DNA from 2 places in the Blautia sp. MB18-30 genome. Region 2 is predicted to be linked to the other one. Evidence: predicted binding sites of a transcription regulator. Region 2 holds the regulator's gene; the other holds the start of a gene.
The links. Region 2 encodes HrcA, which represses chaperone genes, less so after heat shock. Its sites were predicted from a motif close to TGTTAGCACTCNNNNNNNNNGAGTGCTAACA; they were not measured.

Region 1: a site for HrcA is predicted at 7,062-7,092, ahead of groES (co-chaperone GroES). Genes of this name have one in related genera too.

The regions. Positions count from the first base shown of each region.
Region 1 covers NZ_JAMOYY010000018.1:34,236-49,702, forward strand. The annotation lists gene NCY57_RS09955 (hypothetical protein) at 5-763, shown strand; gene NCY57_RS09960 (helix-turn-helix domain-containing protein) at 868-1,083, opposite strand; gene NCY57_RS09965 (YifB family Mg chelatase-like AAA ATPase) at 1,304-2,839, shown strand; gene dprA (DNA-processing protein DprA) at 2,865-3,752, shown strand; gene topA (type I DNA topoisomerase) at 3,828-5,900, shown strand; gene codY (GTP-sensing pleiotropic transcriptional regulator CodY) at 6,046-6,831, shown strand; gene groES (co-chaperone GroES) at 7,129-7,413, shown strand; gene groL (chaperonin GroEL) at 7,461-9,080, shown strand; gene NCY57_RS09995 (DUF6106 family protein) at 9,198-9,701, shown strand; gene guaB (IMP dehydrogenase) at 9,769-11,223, shown strand; gene NCY57_RS10005 (peptidoglycan recognition protein family protein) at 11,336-12,052, shown strand; ZMP/ZTP riboswitch at 12,150-12,231, shown strand; gene NCY57_RS10010 (IMP cyclohydrolase) at 12,318-13,031, shown strand; gene NCY57_RS10015 (phosphoribosylaminoimidazolecarboxamide formyltransferase) at 13,070-14,254, shown strand; tRNA gene NCY57_RS10020 (tRNA-Gly) at 14,419-14,491, opposite strand; gene NCY57_RS10025 (lysozyme family protein) at 14,658-15,347, opposite strand.
Region 2 covers NZ_JAMOYY010000012.1:39,446-54,912, forward strand. The annotation lists gene NCY57_RS07410 (ABC transporter substrate-binding protein) at 1-161, shown strand, start outside; gene NCY57_RS07415 (carbohydrate ABC transporter permease) at 240-1,118, shown strand; gene NCY57_RS07420 (carbohydrate ABC transporter permease) at 1,130-1,984, shown strand; gene NCY57_RS07425 (glycoside hydrolase family 172 protein) at 2,026-3,135, shown strand; gene NCY57_RS07430 (ABC transporter substrate-binding protein) at 3,151-4,404, shown strand; gene hrcA (heat-inducible transcriptional repressor HrcA) at 4,580-5,623, shown strand; gene grpE (nucleotide exchange factor GrpE) at 5,642-6,277, shown strand; gene dnaK (molecular chaperone DnaK) at 6,331-8,223, shown strand; gene dnaJ (molecular chaperone DnaJ) at 8,245-9,435, shown strand; gene prmA (50S ribosomal protein L11 methyltransferase) at 9,594-10,547, shown strand; gene NCY57_RS07460 (16S rRNA (uracil(1498)-N(3))-methyltransferase) at 10,552-11,295, shown strand; gene NCY57_RS07465 (cysteine desulfurase family protein) at 11,299-12,453, shown strand; gene thiI (tRNA uracil 4-sulfurtransferase ThiI) at 12,478-13,659, shown strand; gene NCY57_RS07475 (HPr family phosphocarrier protein) at 13,825-14,061, opposite strand; gene mtaB (tRNA (N(6)-L-threonylcarbamoyladenosine(37)-C(2))-methylthiotransferase MtaB) at 14,195-15,467, shown strand, end outside.

The DNA of each region.
Region 1 (15,467 bases), on a different contig from region 2:
GCAGATGAGAAAAAACAAAAAAAGAAAAAAACGGCTGAGAGCGGTTCTGGTCCTGTTGATCATCCTGTTTATTCTGGCAGGACTTGGAGGGATGCTGTATGTTTCCCACAGGGATAAGGTGGAAAAAGAACAACGAAGAGAGGCCGCATTGGCTGCATTGGACAGTATTCCGGAGGTGACAGCAACTCCGGCAGCAACAGCAACACCGGTTCCGACAGCGACACCGACACCGTCATTGACACCGGTCCCGACAATCCTTCCGGCATTTGAACCGGAAAATTATCAAGGGATCTGGTACAGCGAAGACGGGCTGACAACGATCGATATTTATGATATCAGCCTGAAATCTGTTTCCTTTACCTATAAGAGAGTGAATGGAAAAGATCCTTCCATGACCGCAGAAGCAGATGTGACTGCAGAGGTAGCAGGAAATGCCACACAGTTCCGTTTTAAGGATTCCGAAGGGAATAAGGCAAAAGGAGAGTTTGTTTTCGATAAAAGTGGTGAGCTTTATGTGAAGGTAAAAACATATGAACGGGGAGATGGATCTCTGACCTATCCGAAAACAGAGTCTATTATGACCCGGCAGGAGCCATCCCTGGAAGTATCCGAAAATTCCGAAGAAGATGCTTCCTATAATGAAAGCAACGAAAATTCCTATGAACAGGAATCCTACAGCGAAAGCAGTGAAGATTCTTCTGATGAGAATACAGAAGAATATGAGATTCCCTACGGAGAAGAAGAAACCTATTATACGGAATGATCAAAAAAATAAAACACGGTAAAATAAAGAATCCCCGGATTTTGGCAATCAGGGAATCCCGATACAGGAATTCCCGAAACTGTTCCACATTTCCGGGGATCTCTTTATTTGATCATTTTTTTGCGGTCTGTGCGGCCGACGAGATAATCGATGCTGGTGTCGTAATAATTTGCCAGCCGGATAAGCATTTCGATAGGAATATTACGGGATCCCGTTTCATAATGGGAATAAGAACGCTGACTGATATGAAGAATCTCACTTAATTCTCTCTGGGACAGATCCGCGTCTGTACGTAAATCCTGAATACGCTGAAATTTCATTGTGCTCACCTCTTCTTTCTATTGAAAGTATAAAACAGAACGAAATGCACCCTTGCAAAAGAGAGCAAAATGGACTATACTAAATTTATTATCTTCTAAAATTCAGAAAATGTCTATCTGAAAATTCCCTTGTTTTTAACCAATGCGGATTTCGAATATCCGCCTGACCTGAAAAGACGAAAAGATGGAAGATCGGGATCCGTTTTTTTCGCAGAAAGGAATGTATTTGTTTGCGAGTGTTTTATCAGCAGCGATCTACGGAATGGAAGTACGTGAGATCCAGGTTGAGGCAGATGTCAGTGATGGTCTGCCTTCTTTTGCTATGGTAGGATTTCCCTCTGCCCAGGTGAGAGAGGCCCAGGAAAGAGTCCGGACTGCATTTAAGAACAACCGGCTTTGTCTGCCACCAAAAAAAGTAACTGTAAATTTTGCACCTGCCGATATGAAAAAGGAAGGAGCCGGTTTTGATCTGCCTGTGGCGGCTGCAGTACTTGCGGCTGCCGGAATTCTGGAACCGGATCTTCTGGAAGGAGTTATGATCGTAGGAGAGATCAGTCTGAATGGAGAGATCCATGGGGTTGCCGGAGTTTTGCCTCGGGTGATCCGCGCAAGAGAGCTGGGCTTACGCTTTTGCGTTATTCCGGAGGAAAACATCCGGGAGGGGAATCTGGTGAAGGATATGCCGGTGTTTGGAGTAAAAAGTCTGAATGACATGATCCGGTGTCTGAGAGACCCAAACACTTATACAACTGCGTATCAGGAAAAAGAAAAAACAGAAAACAAACCGGAAATACCAAAGGTTGATTTTGCGGATATCTGCGGGCAGGAAGGAGCCAGGCGGGCGGCAGAGATCGCAGTGAGCGGTTTTCATAATATTCTTTTTATCGGACCGCCAGGATCCGGAAAGACCATGCTGGCAAGACGTCTGCCGACCATTATGCCGGAGATGACATTTGAGGAAAGCCTGGAGATCACCAAGGTATACAGTGTGGCAGGACTTCTCACGGAAAAAGATCCGCTGATCCGGCAGAGGCCTTTTCGAAGTCCGCATCATACCAGTTCCCCTCAGGCTTTGGCAGGTGGCGGCAGGATACCGGGGCCGGGGGAGATCACTCTTGCACACAGAGGTGTTCTTTTTCTGGATGAGATGCCGGAATTTTCCAGAAAAAGCCTGGAGATCCTGCGTCAGCCGCTGGAAGATAAGGAGATCCATCTGTCCAGAGCTGCCGGAACTTATATTTTTCCGGCTAGTTTTATGCTGGCGGCAGCGATGAATCCTTGTCCTTGCGGATTTTACCCGGATATGAACAGATGTCGTTGTACGTCAGGGGAGATCACGCATTATCTTGGAAAGATCAGCCAGCCTCTCCTGGAGCGTATTGATATCTGCACAGAAGTTCCGGCAGTGAGTTTTTCAAAAATGAAAAAGAAAATTGCAGGGGAATCCTCTGCTCAAATAAGAAAGAGGGTGGAAGCAGTACAGGAGATCCAGAGAGAACGTTACAAAAAGGAAAAATTTTGCTTCAATGGGGAGCTTGACGGAAGAAAACTGGAAAAATACTGTGTAATGACGGGAGGGGCAGACAAACTTCTGGAGCAGGCATATGAGCAGTTTCAATTCAGTACCAGAGCATATCATAAGATCCTGAAAACGGCCAGGACCATCGCGGATATGGAATCTTCCGAAAAGATAAAGGAAGAACATATCTGCGAGGCGTTGGCTTACCGGGCATATGATAAGAAATACTGGTCATAAAACAGAAAAAAGGAAGGTATTTTATATGGAAGAAATACAGCAAACAAGGATCCGGTGTGCCCGGAAGGACAGTAGTGTTTATCCGGCAAGACTTAAGGAACTTCCCGGTATGCCAAAACAATTATATTACATTGGAAGCTTTCCGGATGATGCCAAACCTACAGCGGCGATCGTGGGAGCAAGGCTGTGCAGTCCTTACGGACGGATACAGGCCTTTAATTACGGAAAATTCTTAAGCGAACATGGGGTACAGGTGATCAGCGGTATGGCGGCCGGCATTGATGCTGAGGGCCACAAGGGTGCTCTGGAAGGTGGTACCCCGACCTTTGCCGTGCTGGGAAATGGTGTGGACATCTGTTATCCTTCATCCAGCAGAGGTATTTACCGGAGGATCCCCGAAAAAAACGGAGGGATCATCAGCGAATATGAACCAGGTACCAAAGGCAGGGCATATTATTTTCCGGCAAGGAACCGGATCATCAGTGGACTGGCAGATCTGGTGCTTGTGGTGGAAGCAAAAGAAAAGAGCGGATCACTGATCACAGCTGCCTGTGCACTGGAACAGGGGAAGATGGTATACGCCATTCCGGGAGCGGTAAATGATGCGCTGAGCAGAGGCTGTCACAAGCTGATCTACGACGGAGCAGGAATTGCATACTCTCCGGAAATACTTCTGGATGAGTGGGGATTATCTGTGAAAAAAAAGACAAATTTGTCTGAAAAAAGCAAGTTAGGACTTGCAACGGATTTGGATTTGGTGTATAGTTGTCTCGATTTACGACCAAAAAATCTGGATCATATTATCAGAAAAACCGGTTTTTCACCGGGAAAAACAGCCGGGATCCTGGGACAGCTTATTTTGATGGGGCTTGTGAAGGAAACCGGGAGACAGTATTATATCAGACTTGAATAAATGCTTTTTTGCCCGGAGATTTAGCAGGATTTTTTAAGCCGGACAGGAAGGCAGAATGAGATTAGGAGAGGTAAAATGGCCAAAAATCTGGTGATAGTAGAGTCACCTGCTAAAATGAAGACAGTAAAGAAATTTCTGGGGGCAAATTATACAGTAGAAGCGTCCAACGGTCATGTGAGGGATTTTCCCAAGAGCCAGTTTGGTATTGACGTGGACAATGATTTTGAACCGAAGTATATTACAATACGGGGAAAGGGTGAGCTTCTTGCAAAACTTCGTAAAGAAGCAAAAAAAGCAGATAAGATCTATCTTGCAACTGACCCTGACCGTGAGGGAGAAGCAATTTCCTGGCATCTGATGCAGGCTTTGAAGACAGATACTGCAAAGATGCATAGGATCACATTTAATGAAGTAACAAAAACAGCAGTTAAGGCGTCCATCAAGCAGGCCAGGGAACTGGACATGAATCTGGTAGATGCACAGCAGGCCAGGCGTATGCTGGATCGTATGGTAGGTTATACCATCAGTCCGCTGCTCTGGGCCAAGGTAAAAAGAGGCTTAAGTGCAGGCCGTGTACAGTCTGTGGCACTGCGTATCATCTGTGACAGAGAAGATGAGATCAATGCATTCATTCCTGAAGAATACTGGAGCCTGGAGGGTGAATTTCAGGTAAAGGGTGAGAAGAAACCGTTGACAGCCAAGTTCTATGGAACAGATAAAAAACTTCCGATCAGAAACCGTCAGGAAATGGATGAGATTCTGAAAAGTCTGGAAGACTGTAAATATGAGATCACAGAAGTAAAAAAAGGTGAGAGGATCAAAAACGCTCCCCTTCCGTTTACCACAAGTACTCTGCAGCAGGAAGCTGCCAAGACACTGAATTTTTCTACGCAGAAGACTATGCGCCTGGCACAGCAGTTATATGAAGGTGTGGATGTAAAAGGCAGTGGTACGGTAGGTCTGATCTCCTATCTGCGTACAGATTCTACTCGAATTTCAGAGGAAGCAGATGCAGCAGCAAGAACTTATATTTCTGAGCAGTATGGTTTGGATTATGTTTCTCAGACAGAGAAGGCAATCAAAAACGGACAGAAGATACAGGATGCTCATGAGGCGATCCGTCCTACAGATATTGCGAGGACACCAGTTCTGGTGAAGGAATCCCTGACCAGGGATCAGTTCCGTTTATATCAGCTGATCTGGAGACGTTTTGCGGCGAGCAGAATGGCACCGGCACGTTATGAGACCACGTCTGTCAAGATCGGAGCAGGTGAGTATGTGTTCACGGTTGCAGCATCCAAGGTTGCCTTTGATGGCTTTATGTCTGTGTACACAGAAGAAGGCGATGACAAAAAGGGCAATGTTTTAAGTCAAAGTCTGGAAAAGGGTATGGAGCTGAAGCTGAAAGAACTGAAGCCGGAGCAGCATTTTACACAGCCGCCGGCACATTACACAGAGGCTTCACTTGTAAAGACTATGGAAGAGCTTGGAATCGGACGTCCGAGTACGTATGCGCCGACCATCACAACGATCATCAGCAGACGCTATGTATCCAAGGAACAGAAAAATCTTTACGTCACAGAGCTTGGAGAGGTTGTTAATAATATTATGAAACAGGCTTTTCCAAGTATTGTGGATGTAAACTTTACAGCAACTATGGAGGGACTTTTGGACTGCGTGGAAGCAGGTACCGTACAGTGGAAAACGGTTGTACGTAACTTCTATCCGGATCTGAAGCATGATGTGGATGAGGCTGAGAAAGAGCTTGAGAAAGTTGATATACAGGATGAGGTTACGGATGTGATCTGTGACAACTGTGGCCGCAACATGGTGATCAAGTACGGTCCTCATGGAAGATTTCTTGCATGCCCCGGATTTCCGGACTGTCGTAATACAAAACCATATTATGAGAAGATCGGTGTTGCATGTCCGAAGTGCGGCGGCGAAATTGTCATGAAAAAAACGAAAAAAGGCAGAAAATATTACGGATGTGAGAATAATCCGGAATGTGATTTTATGTCCTGGCAGAAACCTTCTGCAAAGAAATGTCCGAAATGTGGTAATTATATGCTCGAAAAGGGAAATAAGCTGGTTTGCAGCCAGGAAACCTGCGGATATGTGGAACAAAAACCAAAAGATGAAGATTGATTGAATAAATGCTTTTCCACCAATTTTCAGAAAATCCCGTTAAAAATAAAAAAATATAAAAAAGTCTTGTAAATTTCCAGAATAACGTGTAATATTAGACTAGAAAAACGATTTCTTTCAAAGTACGAAAGTGAAAGGAGGAAAAATGAGCGTTCAGTTGCTAGATAAAACTAGAAAAATCAATAAGCTTCTGCATAACAGCAGCTCAAGCAAGGTAGTGTTTAACGACATTTGCCAGGTGCTCATGGAAACCTTAAGTTCCAATATCCTGGTACTCAGTAAGAAAGGTAAGGTTCTGGGAGTCAGTATCTGCCCGGGTGTGGATGAGATCACAGAGCTGATCGATGACAAAATCGGCGGACATATCGACCCGTTATTGAATGAGAGATTTCTTGGTGTTCTTTCCACAAAGGAGAATGTCAATCTCCAGACACTTGGCTTTGAGCATGTACCCGGAAATTATCAGGGAATCGTGAATCCGATCGATATTGCAGGTGAGAGACTGGGAACGTTATTCATGTACCGCAATGATCATCCCTATGATATTGAGGATATTATTGTCAGCGAGTATGGTACAACAGTTGTAGGCTTGGAAATGATGCGTGCGGTTCATGACGAGAACGCAGAAGAAGACAGAAAACAGCAGATCGTTAAATCGGCATTCAGTACACTGTCCTTCTCAGAACTTGAGGCGATCATCCATATTTTTGATGAGCTGGATGGGGATGAGGGTATCCTGGTTGCCAGCAAGATCGCTGACCGTGTAGGTATCACCAGATCCGTGATCGTAAATGCACTGCGTAAATTCGAGAGTGCAGGTGTGATCGAATCCCGTTCATCCGGTATGAAGGGAACTTACATTAAAGTTCTTAATGAAGTGATCTTTGATGAGCTTGAGGAGATAAAAGCACAGAGAAGCAAGAAGGCATAATGTGATCAGCACTGTCAGATGCTTGATATAAGATAAAGAACGTGACAAAAGAGACTTCCCGCTAGCGTGGGAGTCTCTTTTTTGTCTGTTTCATAAAATCAAAATAAATAATGAAATTAAGAAAACAAGAGAAAACAAGAGTATAAAAGAGATAAAATCAGAATAATATAGAAAAACCATATCTTAAAAGGGTTGCGAAAATATGTGAAATTCACTAATATAGCCATAGTGATTAGCACTCGTATAAAGTGAGTGCTAGCAGACGAAGATGGAACTTATAAAGGAGGAACATAGATCATGAAGTTAGTACCTTTAGGCGACAGAGTAGTATTAAAACAGGTTGAAGCAGAAGAGACAACAGCATCCGGAATCGTACTTCCGGGACAGGCACAGGAGAAACCACAGCAGGCAGAAGTTATCGCAGTTGGTCCTGGCGGAGTTGTAAATGGCAAAGAAGTAAAGATGGAAGTAGAAGTCGGAAACACTGTTATTTACTCCAAATATGCAGGAACAGAAGTTAAGATGGATGGTACGGATTACATCATTGTAAAACAGGAAGATATCCTGGCAGTTATTAAATAATATAAACATCTTATCGTATATCAATATAAATAGGAGGTCATTTTATCATGGCAAAAGAGATCAAATACGGCGCAGAAGCAAGAGCAGCACTTGAAGCTGGTGTAAATAAACTTGCAGATACAGTAAGAGTAACACTTGGACCGAAAGGAAGAAATGTAGTACTTGACAAATCTTTCGGTGCTCCGCTTATCACAAACGATGGTGTTTCCATTGCAAAAGAGATCGAGCTTGAGGACGGATTCGAGAATATGGGTGCTCAGATCATCAAAGAGGTTGCATCCAAGACAAACGATGTAGCTGGTGATGGTACTACAACAGCGACTGTACTTGCACAGGCAATGGTACATGAGGGAATGAAGAACCTGGCAGCAGGTGCCAACCCGATCATCCTCAGAAAAGGTATGAAAAAAGCAACAGATGTTGCAGTAGAAGCGATCAAGAACATGAGCCAGGCAATCAACGGCAAAGAGCAGATCGCTAACGTAGCAGCAATCTCTGCAAGTGATGAGCAGGTTGGACAGCTTGTTGCTGATGCTATGGAGAAAGTTTCCAAAGACGGTGTTATCACTGTTGAGGAGTCCAAGACCATGCATACAGAGCTTGACCTTGTAGAAGGTATGCAGTTTGACCGTGGATATATTTCCGCATACATGTCCACAGATATGGAGAAAATGGAGGCAACTCTTGATGATCCGTACATCCTGATCACAGACAAGAAGATCAGCAATATCCAGGAGATCCTTCCACTTCTTGAGCAGGTTGTTCAGGCTGGTGCAAAGCTTCTCATCATTGCAGAGGATGTTGAGGGTGAGGCCCTTACAACTCTGATCGTCAACAAACTGAGAGGAACCTTCCAGGTAGTAGCTGTAAAAGCTCCTGGCTATGGTGACAGAAGAAAAGAGATGCTTCAGGATATCGCGATCCTGACAGGCGGACAGGTGATCTCCGATGAGCTTGGTCTTGACCTGAAAGAAGCTAAGATGGAGCAGCTTGGACGTGCAAAATCTGTTAAAGTTGCAAAAGAGAACACAGTTATCGTTGATGGTCTCGGTGACAAAGATGCCATTGCAAAACGTGTTGCACAGATCCGTGCGCAGATCGAGGAGACAAAATCCGAGTTCGATAAAGAGAAACTTCAGGAGAGACTTGCAAAACTGGCTGGCGGCGTAGCTGTTATCCGTGTAGGTGCTGCTACTGAGACAGAGATGAAAGAAGCAAAACTTCGTCTTGAGGATGCTCTTGCAGCAACAAGAGCAGCTGTTGAGGAAGGTATCATCGCAGGTGGCGGATCTGCTTACATCCATGCTTCCAAAGAGGTTGCAAAACTTGCAACAACACTTGAAGGAGATGAGAAGACAGGTGCTTATGTGATCCTGAAAGCTCTTGAGGCTCCGCTGTTCCACATCGCTGCAAACGCAGGACTGGAAGGCGCTGTTATTATCAACAAAGTAAGAGAGTCTGAGATCGGTACAGGCTTCGATGCTCTCAATGAGAAATACGTAAACATGGTTGAGAACGGAATCCTTGATCCGGCTAAGGTTACAAGAAGTGCTCTTCAGAATGCTACAAGTGTTGCATCTACACTCCTTACAACAGAGGCTGTAGTTTCCACAATCAAAGAAGATACTCCGGCTCCGGCTGCAAACCCGGGAATGGGAATGATGTAATTATCAGCTGAGCAGGTGAAATAATTAATTCACAAAATGAGAGGGCCTGCGCCATAGACGCGGCTCTCTTTTTGTGTTATAATCAAAAAGTCAGTAAATTACGAAAGGAAGAAACAAATGAGTGACTTATATTCAGAGCTTCTGGTAAAAAAGAAGCAGACAGCGAAAGATCTGGTTGTGAAATACGGTCTGATAGCGCTGACGGTGATCATGGTCCTGGGAGGCCTTGTGCTGAATGTACTTTTGCTGGTACCGGCTATTGCACTTGGTATTGCATGTTATTTTGTAATACCGAAGACAGATCTGGAGTACGAGTATCTGTTTGTTAACGGAGAACTGGACATTGATATGATCATGTCAAAATCAAAAAGGAAAAGAGTGAAATCGCTCCAGCTTGCGGAGGCAGACCTTGTGGCACCATTAAAGTCCCACAGAATGGACTATTATAATGGCAATCAGAAGATGAAAGAGTATGATTTTTCATCAGGAATTGAGGATCATAAACGCTATGCAATGATCATAAGAGACAGTGGAGAAACCTGCAAAGTGATCCTGGAACTGGATGACGCACTTGCAAATACCATGAAAAATTCTGCACCAAGTAAAGTTTTTTTGGATTGACATGAATCTTGTTTTTTGTTACACTAGTTCACAAATTTAAAATATCTTACACAAGGGAGGAAATGCAATGGGTACTATTATTGGTGAAGGCATTACGTTTGATGACGTCCTTCTGGTTCCGGCTTATTCTAAAGTGATTCCGAATCAGGTAGATGTTTCAACGTATTTAACCAAGAAAGTAAAGCTGAATATCCCCATGATGAGTGCGGGAATGGACACAGTTACAGAGCACAGAATGGCAATTGCCATGGCCAGACAGGGTGGTATCGGTATCATCCACAAGAATATGTCCATCGAAGCACAGGCAGAAGAGGTTGATAAGGTTAAACGTTCTGAGAACGGTGTTATTACAGATCCATTTTATCTTTCACCGGAGCATACACTGAAAGATGCCAATGATCTGATGGCGAAATACCGTATTTCCGGTGTTCCGATCACAGAAGGCAGAAAGCTTGTAGGTATTATCACAAACCGTGATCTTAAATTTGAGACAGATTTCAGCAGAAAGATCAAGGAGTGCATGACTTCTGAAGGACTGATCACAGCCAAGGAAGGAATCACACTTGAGGATGCCAAGAAGATCCTTGCGAAATCCCGTAAGGAGAAATTACCCATTGTAGATGACGACTTTAATTTAAAAGGACTCATTACCATCAAGGATATCGAGAAACAGATCAAATATCCGCTTGCAGCCAAGGATGCACAGGGACGTCTTCTCTGTGGTGCGGCAGTTGGTATCACAGCCAATGTACTTGCACGTGTAGATGCACTTGTGAAAGCGAATGTGGATGTAATCGTAATTGATTCCGCACATGGTCATTCTGAGAATATCTTAAAAGCAGTCCGCGAGATCAAGGCTGCATATCCGGAACTTCAGGTTATCGCAGGTAACGTTGCAACAGGAGCAGCTACCAAGGCACTGATCGAAGCTGGTGTAGATGCAGTTAAAGTTGGTATCGGACCTGGATCTATCTGTACCACACGTGTTGTTGCAGGTATCGGTGTACCGCAGGTTACTGCTGTTATGGATTGCTATGAAGTAGCCAACAGCTACGGAATCCCGATCATCGCAGATGGTGGAATCAAGTATTCCGGAGACATCACCAAGGCTATCGCGGCAGGCGCCAATGTCTGCATGATGGGCAGCATGTTTGCTGGATGCGATGAGAGCCCGGGAACATTCGAGCTCTATCAGGGAAGAAAATATAAAGTATACCGTGGAATGGGATCTATTGCAGCTATGGAGAACGGCAGCAAGGATCGTTATTTCCAGGAGAATGCAAAGAAGCTTGTGCCGGAGGGTGTTGAGGGTCGTGTTGCGTATAAAGGACACGTTGAGGATACCGTATTCCAGCTGATCGGTGGTTTAAGATCCGGTATGGGTTACTGTGGAGCAGAAAATATTGAGAAGCTTAAGACAACAGGCAGATTCATCAAGATTTCAGCTGCATCTCTTAAAGAGTCACATCCACATGACATCCACATCACAAAAGAGGCTCCAAACTACAGTGTAGATGAATAATAAAGGAAAAAAAGGTAAGACCGGTAAAAAGTCACCCAGGCCGTCCCATAGCGGGCGGCCTGTTTCCGTAAAGAAAACTTCCTCCGGGTCTTCCAGAAGAAAAAAGAAGTCTTTGAGAAAAAAGAACCCGATCAAGATCCTGCAGAGGATTGTGTTGATATGTATCATTGTGATCGTTGCTTTTGCTGCGTGTGCGTTAGGATACGCATTTTTTGAGATGCGCATGGAACAGAGTGAAACTCAGTCCGGACAGGAAGAAATATCCGGGAATGCCAGCGGAAATGGCGGACCGGAACAATGGCAGGCAGAAGGAGCACCTTTTATTGATGTGGAGCTTCTGACACCGAATTCCTATTCCAGACCACAGATTTCTATGGAACAGGTAAATTATATAGCCATTCATTATACGGCCAATCCGGGATCTACTGCCGTATCCAACCGGAATTATTTTGAAAATCTTGCGATAACGCAGGACAACAAAGTCAGCAGTCATTTTGTGATAGGTTTGGAGGGAGAAGTGGTACAATGTATTCCCACTTCAGAAATATCCTATGCCACAAATTCCAGAAATGTAGATACCATATCCATTGAATGCTGCCATCCGGATGAAACAGGGCAGTTTAATACAGCAACCTATGATTCGGCGGTAAAGCTGACAGCGTGGCTTTGTACACGCTTTGGACTGACTTCGGATCAGGTGATCCGTCATTATGATGTCACAGGTAAAGACTGTCCGAAGTATTACGTGGAAAATCCCGATGCATGGATCCAGATGAAATCAGACATTGCAGCACAGATCCAGACAGATTATGCATTACAGGGGAAATAAAGTGTTATTGTTTATTTTGTGAGCAACAAGAAGTCTGGAAAAATAATTTCTGAAAATAGGGGCTTGAAAATTAAGAAGAAGTATTGTAGTATAACAGCAGAAGCTGCATGACTGGCGGAAAGTAGGATTACCTACAGGGAGTGCAGTGAAGTGAGAAGCCGACCGCCTGGGCAGCCTGATAAGGGGTGTCCAGGCGGTTTTTTGTTACCGTTCATATCCTGGGATAAGCCCCGGGCCTTACATTAGACAAGGAGGACTGTGAAAAATGACGACATTTTCACTTGAAAAAGAACTGAAAGAAAATTCCTATCCGGGAAGAGGAATTGTGATCGGACGTTCCGCTGACGGGAAACATGCAGTTACTGCATATTTTATTATGGGAAGAAGCGAGAACAGCAGAAACCGTATTTTTGTTGAGGATGGGGAAGGAATCCGTACACAGGCTTTTGATCCGTCCAAGCTTACAGACCCGAGCCTGATCATTTATGCACCGGTACGTGTCCTTGGAAATAAGACCATCGTAACAAACGGTGATCAGACAGATACGATCTATGAGGGAATGGACAGACAGCTCACCTTTGAACAGTCTCTCCGCAGCAGAGAGTTTGAGCCGGATGCGCCGAACTATACACCTCGTATTTCAGGTGTTCTTCATGTTGAAGACGGTAAATTCAATTATGCGATGTCTATTTTAAAGAGCAATAACGGAAATCCGGATTCCTGTCTTCGTTATACATTTGCCTATGAGAATGCGGCGGCAGGACAGGGACGTTTTATCCATACTTATAAATGCGATGGAAATCCACTTCCAAGTTTCGAGGGAGAGCCGAAGCTGGTAGAGATCCCAAGCGATATTGATGAGTTTACGGATCTCCTCTGGAAGAGCCTGAACCAGGATAATAAAGTTTCTCTCTTTGTTCGTTTTATTGACATTGAGACAGGAAAATATGAATCCAGGATCGTAAACAAGAATAAATAAGAAAATAGGGATATCACAGAGAACGGAGGAGCTTTTTCATGAAAGAATTACAGTTAAAATACGGATGTAACCCAAATCAGAAACCATCAAAGATCTATATGGCAGATGGAAGTGAGCTTCCGATCCAGGTACTCTCCGGAAGACCAGGATACATCAACTTCCTGGATGCCTTTAATGGCTGGCAGCTGGTACGTGACCTTAAGAAAGCAACCGGACTTCCGGCAGCAACTTCATTTAAGCATGTATCTCCGGCAGGTGCTTCCATCGGACTTCCGCTGAATGAGACACTGGCAAAGATCTACTGGGTAGGTGATATGGACTGGAAGAATTTTTCCCCGCTTGCATGTGCGTATGCAAGAGCAAGAGGTGCAGATCGTATGTCATCATTTGGTGATTTTATTTCTCTTTCTGATGTCTGCGACAAAGATACCGCAATGCTGATCAAGAGAGAGGTTTCTGATGGTGTGATCGCACCAGGATATACAGAGGAGGCTCTTGAAATTCTGAAGCAGAAGAAAAAAGGCAATTACAATGTGATCCAGATCGATGAAAACTATGTTCCAGAACCTTTGGAGCACAAACAGGTATTTGGAGTCACCTTTGAGCAGGGCCGCCAGGAGCTGGCAATTGATGATGCGCTGATCTCCAATATTGTAACAGAGAATAAAGAGCTTACGGAAGAAGCCAAGAGAGATATGAAGGTTTCTCTGATCATCCTGAAATATACACAGTCCAATTCTGTATGCTTTGTTAAGGACGGACAGGCTATCGGCGTTGGTGCAGGACAGCAGTCCCGTGTACATTGTACACGCCTTGCAGGTCAGAAGGCAGATAACTGGTATCTCCGTCAGTGTCCGAAAGTACTGGAGCTTCCGTTTAAAGACACGATCACACGTGCGGAGAGAGATAATGCCATTGATGTTTACATTGGTGAGGAATATATGGATGTCCTTGCAGATGGTGCATGGGAAAAGACATTCACAGAGAAGCCGGAAGTGTTCACAAAAGAAGAGAAGAGAGCATGGCTGGATGGTCTTACCGGCGTGACACTGGGATCCGATGCATTCTTCCCATTCAGTGATAATATCGAGCGCGCATATAAGAGCGGTGTAAAATATATTGCAGAGCCGGGTGGATCTGTACGTGATGACGCAGTTATCGATACATGTAATAAGTATGGAATGGTGATGGCATTTACAGGAATCCGCCTTTTCCACCACTAAAAGATGCATGCCTTGGCCATGATATGCAGCTGAAATAAAAGATAAAAAATATAAAGTCCCGAATCTGAATTTCTGGAAAAAAGAGATCAGACCCGGGACTTTTTGATCGAAAAAGGATAGTTTTAAAAATAAAAAAGAACTCTGAAAAACTCAGAGTTCTGAAGAGCGATAGACGGGGCTCGAACCCGCGGTCTCGACCTTGGCAAGGTCGCGCGTTACCAACTACGCCACTATCGCATATGTCTTATCGTTTCAAGTGTTTCCCTCAGCGACAAGACATATATTAGCATAGATTTTATATTCTGTCAAATGTTTTTTGGAATTTTTTTGAAATTATACACAACATATAAAGTTTATTCCAGACGTCTGAAATAGAACTTGTATATGACAATATTTCGGTGGTTTATGAGTTATTGTCTAAGTGGTAATAGCGCAAAACATGATCCGGATAGTATTGGTCACCATAGTCCCATGGACCGGCAGGATCATGAAGGGGATCATCTTCATCACGTTGTGTGCCGCCGCTTGCCATCTGAGCAAAGGCCTGAGCACTTTGGGCCGTCCACACAGTCTGACCGTTTTCTTCCAGATAAGCAAAATAGGAATCGGCTCCGAAATTGTATGCCTGCAGAGCCAGACGGATTTTGGAAAGATCAGTCGGACCGGTACAGACGGCCTTTTCCAGAGCATATTTCAGTTCCTGGATGCCACAGGAAATAGAGTAAGAAGGATCTGTGATACCATTGGGCTGCTGAGGATATCTGGTGTTGTAGGCTCCTTCTGAGGACTGCATGGGATCGGTACCCTGTCCGGAGCTTTCCTGCATCATCACAGCCAGGATCAGGTCTACATAGTCGGACATATCATATTGTGCTGCTTCGCTGGAAACCTCATCGCGATAAGCTTCACAGGCTGCATTGATCTGATGGGTTTCCTTCTGCCTGCCGGAAAATTTGGAAAAACGCAGAAGGATACAGCCCACGATCAGCAGAAAAAGACATGTCAGAAAGATCTTCTGCCTTCGCACCTGCTGTACACGGAGTTTGTGGCGCTGTTTTTTAGTAAGGGTTGGTTTCTTGTGTTTTGTATTCATATAAGTATTGTATCCGTTACGGATAGATTTGACCAGTTAAAAAATATGATCTTTTTGTTAAAAATTTCTGAAGACTGTCCTGTGAAATTGCAAAATATGATCTGATATGCTATGATAGTC
Region 2 (15,467 bases):
GATATGCAAATGAATGCAATGTACAGGGACGTCCGATGGTGGCACAGACAATGGAATTTATCAGCGATATGGGAACAATCTTCCAGTCCTGTATGAAAGACGAGATTACAGTTGATGAGTTCTGCAAGAAGGCTCAGGATGTGGTAGATATGTATAAGTAAAAGATATAAAAAAACAGCAATGTAAAGCAGAGGTAAAAGTCTGCTTTACATTGCTTGATGAACAGGGAGGAAAGTTCCATGACAATAAGCAAAAAAAATATGAAGTGGATACCATGGCTTTTGATCCTGCCGGTTGTACTGATTCGAGGTTTTACAACAGTATATCCCATTCTGATGACTGTGAAAAACAGCTTCTTTAATATCAGTATCCTTGCAGGTATCAATGAATTTATAGGCTTCAAGAATTACCTGAAGGTATTTTCTGATCCTAAAGTGCTCACATCGATCAGCTTTACGGCAATATTTGTGGTTGCTTCCATGATCTTTCATGTGATCCTCGGAGTTATCCTGGCACTGATCCTGAATATGAAATTCAAAGGCCGCCGTTTTCTGAGGACCATCGTGCTGATCCCGTGGGCTATGCCTGCAGTAGTAGCCGGTATGGCTGCAAAATGGGCATTTAACAATGATTATGGTCTGATCAATGATTTTATCCGCTGGTTTGTACCGGGTTACCAGAACAGCTGGCTGATCAATACAGGTACTGCAAGAGCAGCGGTAATTGCAATGGACCTGTGGAAGGACCTTCCGTTCTTTGCAATTCTTGTACTTTCCGGACTTCAGTTTATTTCCGGCGATATCTATGAGGCAGCAAAGGTAGACGGTGCAAACGGGATCCAGAGCTTTTTCCGGATCACACTTCCGCTGATCGCAAAAAATGTCCTGACTTTATGTATTCCGTTCACACTCTGGAGACTGACAACCTTCGATCTGGTTTATTCCATGACATCTGGAGGCCCTGGAGAGGATACTGCGCTGATCGCATACAGAATCACAACAGAAGCATTTACAAATCTAAACGTAGGATATGCTTCGGCGCTGGCTATGCTGCTGTTTGTTGTAATGGCGATCTTCAGCTGGCTGAATATACGTGTTATGAATAAGTTTGACAGTTAGGGGGAATTATCGTGAAGAATACAGGAAAATATAATGTTTATCATGGAGTGGTAGCCGTTGGAAGATGGGTTCTGTTTGCAGTTGTGGCTTTTCTGATCCTGTTCCCGGTTTACTGGATCTTTATTTCTTCGATCACACCGTCAGGAGAACTGTTTAAAACACCGATCGATTATCTTCCGGATCATCCCACACTGGAAAGCTATAAATTTCTGATACAGAATGTAGGACTGCTTTCAAAGATCGGAAATACAGTTCTGATCGTAGGCATTACACTTGTGATCAGTACCGTGCTGTGTGCAATGGCTGCCTATGGCTTCTCAAGATTTAACTCAAAGGGAGTTTCTGTTGCATTTGCGTTTGTTCTGGCTACCATGCTGATCCCTGAGGTTGTCACAGCCCGCCCGCTGTATGAGTTTATGCAGAAGGTAAAGCTGTATGATACATATCCGGGACTTATCCTTCTTTATATCAGTACCGTTATACCGTTTACGGTTCTGATCCTCAGAAACTTTGTCGGTGAGATCCCGATCTCACTGGAGGAGGCAGCTGCTATTGACGGCGCATCTTTTTCACAGAGACTGTTTACGATCGTTCTGCCGCTGATGAAGCCGGCAATCGCTACGGTTTGCATTATCAACTTTATTACCTGTCTGAATAACTTTTTCACACCGTTGTTTTATTCAAATGGTATTCAGGTACTTTCTGTTTCCATCGTACAGCTTCCGTTACGTGACAACATGTATGGAGTTCCGTGGGATCTGGTCAGCGCCATGGGATGGATCATCCTTCTTCCGATCATTATCTTTGTAGCTGTTTTTGAGAAACAGATCATGGATGGTATCATGGCAGGTGGAGTAAAAGCGTAAATATAATATTTTTAATTTCCAAAAGAGAGGAGAAAACAGATATGTATCAGGCATTTACAGGCGGACTGGGAGGGATCGCACTTGCAAAGCATGGAAAAAGCCGTGCGATCAACGCAGAAAATCCTCATGGAGAAAAAGGCAGAGGCGGTATGGCTGCAAGTCATCTGGGACCGTCCAGAAAAGGAAGCCCGTGTCTCAGGGATATTGAGCCGGGAACTGTGGTAACTCTGGCAGAAATGGAAGGACCGGGACAGATCAATCATATCTGGATCACCGTTGATAACAAGACTACAGAGGCAGATTGCTTTGTACTGAGAGATCTTGTAATCCGTATGTACTGGGATGACGAGGAAACTCCTTCCGTGGAAAGTCCTCTGGGTGATTTCTTCTGCTGCGGATTCGGAAGGGAATGTTTTGTAAATTCTGTTCCGGTGGCTGTTGTTCCAAACAGGGGCTTTAACTGCTATTTCCCGATGCCGTTTAAGAAGAAAGCAAAGATCACACTGGAAAACCAGCATGCAAATAAAATCCCGGCTTTCTTTTATCAGGTAGATTACTGTCTCTATGATGAGCTTCCGGACGATATTGCTTATTTCCATGCGCAGTGGAGAAGGGAACGGTTGACAGAAAAAACAAAAGATTATACAATTTTGGATGGAGTAAAAGGAAAAGGCCATTATATAGGAACCTACATGGCACTTACCACACTGGAACGTTACTGGTGGGGCGAGGGAGAAATGAAGTTTTATATTGACGGAGATGAGGAGTATCCGACCATCTGTGGAACAGGAACGGAAGATTACTTTGGTGGTTCCTGGAGCTTTGCCAAACAGGTGGATGGAAAAACCGTGGAACAGAATTATAACACGCCGTATCTGGGATATCCGTATTATTCTGCCCATGACGAGCTGATCCACAATTTTTATCATAATGATGACTGCCCGCCAATGAGAGGCTTTTACAGATGGCATTTACAGGATCCAATCTGCTTTGAAGAGGATCTTCGCGTTACGATTCAGCAGATAGGCGTCGGATACCGTGGCCTGTTTGAACGACAGGATGATGTGGCAAGTGTAGCGTACTGGTATCAGACACTTCCTCATGCACCGTTCCAGCCGTTGATGTCAAAAGAGGATAGATGGCCCAGATAAAAAGGGTGGTAGAGATTGAAAAAACAGGTATTTTGCGGGGTATTTGCCCTGGCTCTGGCAGTGACAGGATGTGGAGTCCAGAAGAAGGAGGCTGCATCTGATATTGTGCCGGAGAACAGACAGGAACTGACGATCCTTCATGTGGATGCAGGCACAGAAGGCTTTGATTCTTTTATCAGCCAGGCGGAAAAAGATCTTGGAATAAAGATCCATATTGAAAAATGTCCGGCCAATGCGGACAATCGCCAGGCCAAAATAGCAACTCTTCTGACATCAGGAGATGATTCTGTTGATCTGATCACAGTAAATGATGAGATGATATCCGAATTTAAACATAAGGGATTTCTTCTTCCGTTGGAAGATACGGTTATGACAGAGGAGACAGCGGCGAATTTTCTGCAGGAATACCTGAAAGAAATATGCATGTCAGACGGACATATTTTTTCGGTACCGTTCAGGATGGATATCATGGCATTCTGGGTGAACCAGGAATTGCTGGATCAGGCTGGTCTGGACAGACTCTCCTGTCTCAGTGATCTTGAGATCCTTCAGAAAAAGCTTCAGAATACGGGAAAATATGCATATGGGGATGCATGGGAGATTTCTTACATATATAATAGTATCAGCGAGTATGTCGATTTTTTCGGAGGAGATTATACAGACTGGACGGATCCGAAAACAAGAGAAGCGGCAGAATATATGAAGCGAATGCTGGATACAGGGATGATATCAGAGGAGAATCTGATCGACCAGCATGACCAGCTGAATGAAAAATTTATAAACGGCCAGTATGGATGTATGTTTATGTATACCGGTGTGTTGAGTACTTTTCAGAATGCAGGCGTGTATGGAAAAGATAAGATCCATATGGCACCATTTCCGGAATTTGACGAGAAGGTGACCAATATCGCAACCTGGCAGTATGTACTGAATAAAAATTCTGATCATAAAGAAGCAGCTCTGAAGTTCCTTCAGTATGTGTCCGGATATGAGGCCAGCAAAAATTACGGACAGCTGACAAAAATGTGTCCGGCAAGACTGGATGTGATCGAGGATAAGAATTTTGATCTGGATGGCATTGAAATGGTCCGGCAATATCTGAAAGATTATAAGCTGAAGGCAAGACCACTGTGTGCCGATTCCATAGAAGCTGTTTCGTCCATGGGAACGGAATTTCAGAAATATGTGCTGGGACAGAAAACAGAAGCGGAATTTTTTGCCGGGGCACAGAACTGCATAGACCAGTATTACAAAAAAGCATCGTACTGATGCTTTTTTTGTTTTGAAAAAATAAGAACTTTTTTTCAAAACATATTGACAAATATTTTACATGGTGATATCTTAAAGACTGTAGATGTTAGCACTCCACTAAAATGAGTGCTAACAGATATAAAAAAAGAATCAACATCCGTCAGGAAGAATAAAAAGGAAAGGAGATGGCTTCATGGAAGAGGTGTTGAATGAGCGCAAGCAAAAAATCTTAAAAGCAATCATCAAGACCTATATGGAGACCGGAGAACCGGTTGGTTCCAGGACCATTTCCAAGTATGCGGATCTCAATGTAAGTTCCGCAACGATCCGAAATGAAATGTCAGACCTGACAGATATGGGCTATATCGTCCAGCCTCATACCTCAGCAGGAAGGATTCCTTCAGATAAAGGCTACAGACTTTACGTCAATGAGCTGATGAAGGAGAAGGAAGCGGAGGTTGCAGAGCTGCGAGATCTGATCATTGAGAAGACAGATAAGATGGATAAGGTGCTTAAGAAGGTTGCGAAGGTTCTTGCTTCCAATACCAACTATGCTACCATGGTTTCCGTTCCGCAGTACAGCGGCAACAAGATCAAGTTCATCCAGCTGTCGAGAATGAGCGAGCTTCAGCTTGTGGCAGTGGTTGTCAGTGACAACAATACAGTCCGGAACCAGATCATCAATCTGGATGAGGAAATGGACGACCAGACGATCCTGAAACTGAATCTTCTTCTTAACACCAATCTCAATGGGATCCCGATTCAGGATATCAACCTTGGGATGATCGCCAGACTGAAGGAACAGGCAGGCAGCCACAGCGGTGTGGTGGCAACGGTTCTGGATGCAGTGGCAGCCACCATTCATGTGGAAGAGGAAGATATGGAGATCTATACTTCAGGTGCAACTAACATCTTCAAGTATCCGGAGCTTGCCGATAAAGAGAAGGCAACGGAGCTGATCTCCGCATTTGAGGAGAAGCATGAACTTGCCGATCTTGTAAAAGAACAGATGTCAGATGGAGAGAATACAGGAATCCAGGTTTACATCGGTGATGAGATGCCGATCCAGACCATGAAGGACTGCAGCATTGTAACTGCCAGATATGAACTGGGAGACGGAATGTACGGAACCATCGGGATCATCGGTCCCAAACGAATGGATTATGAGAATGTAGTGGACAGTCTGAAGGAACTGAAGAATCATCTGGATGACGTTTTGAAAAAGAAGAAAACTTAGAAAGGCGGTAGAAAAAAAGTGTCGGAGGAAACAAAGAAAACATCCGAAGAGCAGGAAGCGGAGAAGGAAATCCCCGTAACTGACGGAGATCAGGAAGAAGAAAACCTGACACCGGAGGGAGAAGATCTGCCGGAGGAAGAAAACAATACTCCAGGCGAAGAAGCTGCCTCAGAGGATAAAAAAGAAGAAAAATCAAAAACTTCCTTTTTCGGAAAGAAGAAAAAAGATAAATCTGAGCAGAAGGTGGAGGAACTTACCGATCGCCTGAAGCGTACCATGGCTGAATTTGATAATTTCCGTAAAAGAACGGAAAAAGAAAAATCCAGCATGTACATCATCGGCGCAAAAGAGATCGTTGAAAAGATCCTGCCGGTTGTGGATAACTTCGAAAGAGGTCTTGCACAGGCACAGGAAGGCGATGCTTTTGCAGATGGAATGAAAATGATCTACAAGCAGCTTACCACAACACTGGATGAGCTTGGTGTGAAGCCGATCGAAGCAGTGGGAAAGGAATTCAACCCGGATTTCCATAATGCAGTGATGCATGTGGAGGATGAAGAGGTTGGAGAGAACATCGTGGTGGAAGAATTTCAGAAGGGCTACACCTACAAGGATTTCGTAGTACGCCACAGTATGGTAAAGGTTGCAAACTAACTGACAACAAACTTTATTTTAACAGATACAGACTAAAACAGGAGGAAAAAATCATGGGAAAGATTATTGGTATTGACTTAGGTACAACAAACAGCTGTGTAGCCGTAATGGAAGGTGGACAGCCGACAGTTATCGCAAATACAGAAGGCGCAAGAACAACACCATCCGTTGTAGCATTCACAAAAACAGGAGAGCGTCTGGTAGGTGAGCCTGCAAAACGTCAGGCAGTTACAAATGCAGACAGAACAATCTCCTCTATCAAAAGAGAGATGGGTACCGATTACCGTGTAACCATCGATGACAAGAAATATTCTCCACAGGAGATTTCCGCAATGATCCTTCAGAAACTGAAAAAGGATGCAGAGGCATATCTTGGTGAGAAAGTAACAGAGGCAGTTATCACAGTTCCGGCTTACTTCAACGATGCTCAGCGTCAGGCTACCAAAGATGCAGGTAAGATCGCAGGTCTTGATGTAAAACGTATTATCAACGAGCCTACAGCAGCAGCTCTTGCATATGGTCTTGACAATGAGAAAGAGCAGAAGATCATGGTATACGACCTTGGCGGCGGTACATTCGATGTATCCGTGATCGAGATCGGTGATGGTGTTATCGAGGTTCTTTCCACAGCTGGTAACAACCGTCTTGGTGGAGATGACTTTGATAAGAAGGTCACAGATTACATGCTTTCCGAGTTCAAGAGAACAGAGGGCGTAGACTTAAGCAACGACAAGATGGCTCTTCAGAGACTGAAAGAGGCAGCTGAGAAGGCTAAGAAAGAGCTTTCTTCCGCAACAACAACAAACATCAACCTTCCGTTCATCACAGCTACAGCTGAGGGACCGAAGCATTTTGATATGAACCTTACAAGAGCTAAATTTGATGAGCTGACACATGACCTTGTAGAGATGACTGCAGAGCCGGTTCGCCGTGCACTGTCTGATGCAGGTATCACAGCTTCTGAGCTTGGCCAGGTACTTCTGGTTGGTGGTTCTTCCCGTATTCCGGCTGTACAGGATAAGGTAAGACAGTTAACTGGCAAAGAGCCAAGCAAGAACCTGAACCCGGATGAGTGTGTTGCACTTGGTGCTTCCGTACAGGGTGGTAAACTTGCAGGTGATGCAGGTGCCGGTGATATCCTTCTTCTGGATGTTACTCCGCTGTCTCTGTCCATCGAGACAATGGGTGGTATCGCAACTCGTCTGATCGAGAGAAATACTACAATTCCTACAAAGAAGAGCCAGATCTTCTCCACAGCAGCAGATAACCAGACAGCTGTAGATATCAACGTTGTACAGGGTGAGCGTCAGTTCGCGAAAGACAACAAATCCCTCGGCCAGTTCCGTCTGGATGGAATCCCGCCAGCACGTCGTGGAGTTCCGCAGATTGAGGTAACATTTGATATTGATGCCAACGGTATCGTTAATGTATCCGCTAAAGACCTTGGAACAGGTAAAGAGCAGCACATCACGATCACAGCTGGTTCCAATATGTCCGATTCCGATATCGACAAAGCTGTCAAAGAAGCAGCTGAGTTCGAGGCTCAGGATAAGAAACGTAAAGAGGCGATCGACACAAGAAACAATGCAGACTCCATGGTATTCCAGGTTGAGAATGCACTGAAAGAAGCTGGCGACAAGCTTGACGCAAACGATAAAGCAAGTGTTGAGGCTGACCTCAATGCACTGAAAGATCTTCTTGCACAGACAGCAAATGCTCAGGAGCTTACTGATTCTCAGGTTGCAGATATCAAGGCTGCACAGGAGAAGATGATGGAGAGCGCTCAGAAACTGTTCTCCAAGATGTATGAGCAGACTCAGGGAGCTCAGGGTCAGGCTGGTCCTGGACCGGATATGGGCAACATGGGCGGAAACGCTGGTGCTCAGGGCGGAAATGAAGCAGGATACGGCGATGATGTTGTAGATGCTGATTACAAGGAAGTCTAAGACAAGTAGGAAATAATTACAATGGCTGATAAAAGAGATTATTATGAAGTCTTAGGTGTGGATAAAAACGCCGACGACGCAACATTAAAAAAAGCATATCGTAAGCTGGCCAAGAAATATCACCCGGATGTAAATCCGGGTGATAAAGAGGCTGAAGCGAAATTCAAAGAGGCGACAGAGGCTTACTCCGTTTTAAGTGATGCCGACAAGAGAAGACAGTATGATCAGTTTGGTCATGCGGCATTTGAAAACGGCGGCGGAGGCGGTGCCGGCGGCTTTGGTGGATTTGACTTCAACGGTGCGGATATGGGAGACATCTTCGGAGATATCTTCGGAGACCTGTTCGGCGGCGGAGGCAGAACCAGACGGGCCAACAATGGACCGATGAAGGGTGCCAACCTTCGTGCACGTGTGAACATTACTTTTGAGGAAGCGGTTTTCGGATGCGAGAAAGAGCTGGAAATCGTTCTCAAAGATGAGTGTACCACATGTCACGGAACCGGAGCGAAACCGGGAACATCACCGATCACCTGTCCGAAATGTAAAGGCCAGGGCCAGATCGTTTACACCCAGCAGTCCATGTTTGGTATGGTACGTAATGTTCAGACCTGTCCGGATTGTAACGGAACCGGTAAGGTGATCAAGGACAAATGCAGTGCCTGCCGTGGAACCGGATATACCTCTTCCAGAAAGAAGATCCAGGTATCTGTACCGGCCGGTATCGACAATGGCCAGTGCATCCGTATCCGTGAAAAAGGTGAGCCGGGAACCAACGGCGGTCCGAGAGGAGATCTGCTGGTTGAGGTAAATGTAGCCCGTCATCCGATCTTCCAGAGACAGGATATGAATATCTTTTCAACAGCTCCGATCACATTTGCACAGGCTGCACTTGGCGGTGAGATGCGTATTAATACCGTTGACGGTGAGGTTTCCTATGAGGTGAAACCGGGAACACAGACGGATACAAGAATCCGCCTGAAGGGCAAAGGTGTTCCGTCATTACGTAACAAGAACGTTCGTGGTGACCACTATGTAACACTGGTAGTCCAGACTCCGACTAACCTTAATGAGGAGGCAAAGAAAGCTTTGGAGGCTTTTGATGCGGCATGCGGAAACCGTCCGTCAGAGGACAGCACATCCGAGACTTCCGAAAAAACCGAAAAGAAGAAAAAAGGTTTCCGTGAGAAAGTTAAGGAAATGTTTGAGGAATAAATAAAGTGAAAACAGGAAAGAGGCACAAAATGCCTCTTTCTTTTTTTTCTGTATTCGTGTATATTAAAAGAAGTGCCCGTTTTCGGGACAATAGAAAACAGGCGACAGACAGGAACGAAAATCCGTAAATGTGTATACAGCATAAGGAGATATAAAAGATGAAATGGAACCGTTTTACACTTAAGACAAAAACAGAGGCAGAGGATATTGTGATCTGTACACTTGCCGAGGTGGGGATTGAAGGTGTGGAGATCCAGGACAAGCAGCCACTGACCGATGAGGATAAGGCACAGATGTTTGTGGATATCATGCCGGAAGGACCAGCAGATGACGGGATCGCATATCTGAACTTCTATCTGGAAGAGGATGCGGATACCGAGGCAATCCTGAAAGATGTGAAGGCTGCACTGGAGGATCTGAGAAGCTTTGTGGATATCGGAGAGGCAACCATCACAGAATCCCAGACAGAGGACAAGGACTGGATCAATAACTGGAAACAGTACTTCCATCAGTTCTATGTAGACGACATTCTGATCGTACCGTCCTGGGAAGAAGTGAAGGCAGAAGATAAGGACAAGATGATCCTCCACATTGATCCGGGAACTGCCTTTGGTACAGGAATGCATGAGACCACACAGCTTGTGATCCGTCAGCTGAAGAAATTTGTGAAGCCGGGAATGGAGATCCTTGATGTGGGAACCGGAAGTGGAATCCTGGGGATCGTTGCACTGAAGCTTGGTGCAGGTCATGTGGTTGGTACAGACCTTGATCCCTGTGCAGTTCCGGCAGTATCTGAGAACAAGGAGGCCAACCAGATCGAGGAGAAATCTTTTGACATGATGATCGGAAATATCATCGATGACAAAGAAGTTCAGAATCAGGTCGGATATGAGAAATATGATATCGTAACTGCAAATATTCTGGCAGATGTTCTGGTACCGCTGACTCCGGTGATCGTTGCACAGATGAAAAAAGGCGCTTACTACATTACATCAGGCATCTTGGATGTAAAGGAGGATGTCGTAGTGAAGGCTGTAAAAGACGCCGGACTGACTCTGGTAGAAGTGACTCATCAGGGCGAGTGGGTATCTGTGACAGCAAGAAAGGACTGATCTCATGCAGCGATTTTTTGTGGAACCTCATCAGATTGACGGGGACAGACATGAGATCCATATCACAGGAAGTGACGTCAACCATATCGTAAACGTACTCCGCATGAAAAAAGACGAGGAGCTCTGGATCAGCGATAAGGAAAAAGAATATCACTGTGTGATCGAAAACGCGGGGGAGGATGAAGTCCTGCTTCATATCCTCTATGTACAGGAGCCGGATTATGAGCTGCAGAACCGTATTTATCTTTTTCAGGGACTGCCGAAGGCTGATAAGATGGAGCTGATCATCCAGAAGGCAGTAGAGCTTGGAGCATATTCCGTAGTTCCGGTTTCAACCAGACGCTGCGTGGTAAAACTGGATAACAAAAAAGCAGAAAAAAAAGTATCCCGCTGGCAGCAGATCGCAGAAAGTGCGGCAAAACAATCCAAGCGTATGCTGGTGCCGGAGGTACATTCCGTGATGACCTTTAAAGAAGCCCTTGTCTATGCAAAAGAACTGGACGTTCTATTGATCCCTTATGAGCTTGCAAAGGGAATGAAAGAGACGAAAGAACTGATCCGGTCGATCGAACCGGGAAAAAGCATCGGTGTCTTTATCGGCCCTGAGGGTGGTTTTGAAGAGCAGGAAGTGGCAGATGCCATGGAAGCCGGTGCGAAACCCATCACCCTGGGACACCGGATCTTACGGACAGAAACCGCGGGACTCGCAGTACTTTCTGTTCTGATGTTTCAACTGGAGGATGAATAGATTATGGAAGCATATTTTGACAATTCCGCGACAACGAGATGCTTCGATGAAGTAAAGGATATTGTCTGCAAAACCATGACAGAAGATTTCGGAAATCCTTCTGCCATGCATAAAAAGGGAATGGAAGCGGAGAATTATGTCCGCAGAAGTGCCCAGACCCTTGCAAAATTACTGAAAGTGAATGAAAAAGAGATTCTTTTTACCTCCGGTGGAACAGAATCGGATAACCTTGCTATCATCGGTGGTGTGGAAGCCAATAAGCGAATGGGAAACCATATCATCACAACTGCAGTAGAGCATGCAGCAGTGGCCCAGCCTTTTGCTTATCTGAAGGAACAGGGCTATGAGGTGACCATCCTTCCTGTTGATCATCAGGGCGTTGTAAAGCTGGATGCATTGGAAGAGGCTCTTCGTCCGGATACCATTCTGGTGTCTGTGATGTACGTGAACAATGAGGTGGGAGCCGTGATGCCGGTAGAAGAGATCGGAAAGCTTGTCCATGAAAAAAGTCCGAAAGCACTTTTTCATGTAGATGCCATCCAGGCATTCGGAAAGTATCGTATCTATCCGAAAAAGCTGGGGATCGATCTTCTTTCTGTGAGCAGCCACAAGATCCATGGACCAAAGGGCGTAGGCTTTCTCTATATTAACGAAAAAGTAAGAGTACAGCCGCAGATCCTTGGCGGCGGACAGCAGAACGGTATGCGTTCCGGAACAGACAATGTGCCGGGGATCGCAGGCCTTGGCGTTGCCGCAGAGATGGTATACACAGATTTTGATAAAAAGATACAGCACCTCTATGCTCTGAAGGAGCGGATGGCAGAGGGACTTTCAAAGCTTGGCGATGTCACTGTCAACGGAATGCCGTTAATGGAGGGAGCGCCACACATCATGAGTGTAACCTTCCACGGAGTACGGAGTGAGGTTCTTCTCCATACACTGGAAGAATTCGGAGTATATATTTCCGCAGGAAGTGCATGCTCCAGTCATAAGAGAAAACCGAGTGCAACACTGACAGCTATGGGCTTGAGCAGAGCCGATGTGGAAAGTACCGTTCGCATCAGCTTCTGTGAGGAAAATACCTTTGAAGAGGTAGATTACTGCCTGGAAGCACTGGGAAAAACAATTCCGATGCTGCGCAGGTATGCACGTCGATAGAGAATACAGAAGAAAGGGATTTTTATGTTAGTACATGCATTTCTGATCAAATATGCGGAAATTGCCCTTAAGGGAAAAAACCGCTATCGTTTTGAAGATGCTCTCGTACATCAGATGGAGATCGCACTCTCCAAGATCGAGGGAGATTTTGAAGTAAAAAAAGAGCAGGGAAGAGTTTATGTATTCTGCCCGGAGAATTATGATTACGATGAGGCTGTAGATGCGCTGCAGCATGTATTCGGTATTGTAGGCATCTGCCCGGTTATGATCTATGAAGAACAGGGCTTTGAGAAGCTTGCCGAAGATGTTGTGGGTTATATGAAGCAGTGGCATCCGGACTTTAACGGAAGCTTCAAGGTCTGGACACGCCGCGCAAAGAAATCCTATCCGATCAGCTCCATGGAAGTCAGCGCTGAGCTTGGCGGACGTATCCTGGATGCGTTCCCGGAGGCAAGTGTAGATGTTCATCATCCGGAGCTGGATCTTTCTGTTGAGATCCGTGACAAGATTTACGTATATTCCCAGACCATTCCGGGCGCAGGCGGAATGCCCATCGGAACAAACGGAAAAGCCATGCTTCTTCTTTCCGGTGGGATCGACAGTCCGGTTGCCGGCTATATGATCGCAAAACGTGGTGTCAAGATCGATGCGGTATATTTCCATGCACCGCCCTACACCAGTGAGCGCGCAAAACAGAAGGTAGTGGATCTTGCCCGCCTGGTAGCCAAATACAGCGGACCGATCCGTCTCCATGTAGTTAACTTTACAGATATACAGCTTTATATTTATGATCAGTGTCCTCATGATGAGCTTACTATTATCATGAGAAGATATATGATGCGTATTGCCGAGCATTTCGCTAAAAAAGACCGTTGTCTCGGACTTATCACAGGTGAGAGCATCGGACAGGTTGCAAGCCAGACCTTACAGAGCCTTGCTTCTACAAATGAGGTCTGCACACTTCCGGTATATCGTCCGGTGATCGGCTTTGATAAAGAGGAGATCGTCCGTATTTCCAGAAAAATCGATACCTTTGAGACTTCTATTCAGCCGTTTGAGGATTGCTGTACCATCTTTGTAGCGAAACATCCTGTAACAAAGCCGAATCTTAAGGTGATCCGCCGTTCTGAGCAGAAGCTTTCTGAGAAGATCGATGAGCTTATGGAAACGGCTCTGAATACCACAGAGATCATTGAAATTCAGTGATCCGTTTTTAGATAAGAAAAAACAAACAGGGAACCTCGCTGCAGAGGTTCCCTGGAATTACCGATATATCAGGAAAAGGGAGTTCATTGAGAACAGAAGGATTCTGAAAGCATGAAAAAAGAGGAACTGTATCCGATACAGTTCCTCTCAAATATACAGTATAGATTAGTCGATTGTATATTTGGAAATAATCTGCATTACGTTATCCAGAGCAGCGCCATCTGCATGGATGTTGAGGTCGATCGGCTTGGAAAGATCCAGGCTGAAGATACCCATGATGGATTTTGCATCGATCACATATCTTCCGGATACTAAATCAAAATCGCAGTCGAATTTGCTGATCTCGTTTACGAATGCTTTCACCTTATCGATGGAATTCAGTGAGATTTTAGCTGTTTTCATTATAATAACCTCCCTTGATAAATTTTTGTTGTTTTACAGCTTTCATCTTACCTGTCAGTACCCAAAAAGTCAAGGTGAAAAGAGATAAAAATTGTTTTAATAATTAGTTAAAGTGTAAAAAAAGTGAGGAAAAATGGGAAATAAAGTTGCATTACACAACCTGGGCTGCAAAGTAAATGCCTATGAGATCGAGGCCATGCAGCAGCTTCTGGAGGAGGCGGGATATGAGATCGTGCCTTTTGAGCCGGGAGCGGATATTTATGTGATCAATACCTGCACAGTAACCAATATTGCAGACAGAAAATCAAGACAGATGCTCCACAAAGCAAAAAAAATGAATCCGGAAGCGATCGTGGTGGCAACGGGCTGTTATGTACAGACCGGTGGCGAGAAACTGGAAAAAGACGAAGCCATTGATCTTGTTCTGGGAAATAACCAGAAGATCAATATTGTGGAGGCACTGGCCGAATATGCGGAAAATAAACCGGGCCATGGTTCCCATGTGATCAAGATCAATCAGACAAAAGAGTATGAGGAACTTTCCATTGATCGTACTGCAGAACATGTAAGGGCATATATCAAGGTTCAGGACGGATGCAATCAGTTCTGTACGTACTGTATCATTCCCTATGCAAGAGGTCGTGTCAGAAGCCGGAATATTGAAAGTGTGCTGAAGGAGGTCCGTGCACTTGCGGAAAAAGGGTATAAGGAAGTGGTCCTTACAGGAATCCATTTAAGCTCCTATGGAGTGGATTTCCCGGAGGAGAAAAAAGAGACACTGCTTTCTCTGATCCGTGCTGTGCATGAGATCGAAGGGATCAGGCGTATCCGTCTGGGATCGCTGGAACCGGGAATCGTTACAAGAGAATTTGCGGAAGGGATCGCGGCGCTGCCGAAGGTATGCCCGCATTTCCATCTTTCCCTGCAGAGTGGCTGTGATGAGACCCTGGAGAGGATGAACCGCAGATACAGAAGCGGGGAATACAGAGAGCGCTGTGAGCTTTTAAGAGAAGTGTATGGAAATCCGGCACTGACAACGGATGTGATCGTAGGCTTTCCGCAGGAATCGGAGGAAGAATTCCGGAAATCCTATGATTTTGTGGACAGCATCCGTTTTTACGAGACTCATATCTTCAAATATTCCAGAAGACAGGGAACAAAGGCGGCTGCCATGGACGGACAGCTGACAGAGGCGGAGAAATCCTTCCGCAGTGAGAAGATGATCGAGCTGCATCATCGTCATGCAGGGGATTATGAGAAATCCATGCTTGGCAAAAACCTGGAGGTACTGATCGAGGAAGAGTATACAAAGGATGGACGGACCTGGTATCTGGGACACAGCCGGGAGTATATAAAAACTGCTGTACCGAAATCGGAAGCTTATGGCGTAAATGATATCGTAATCG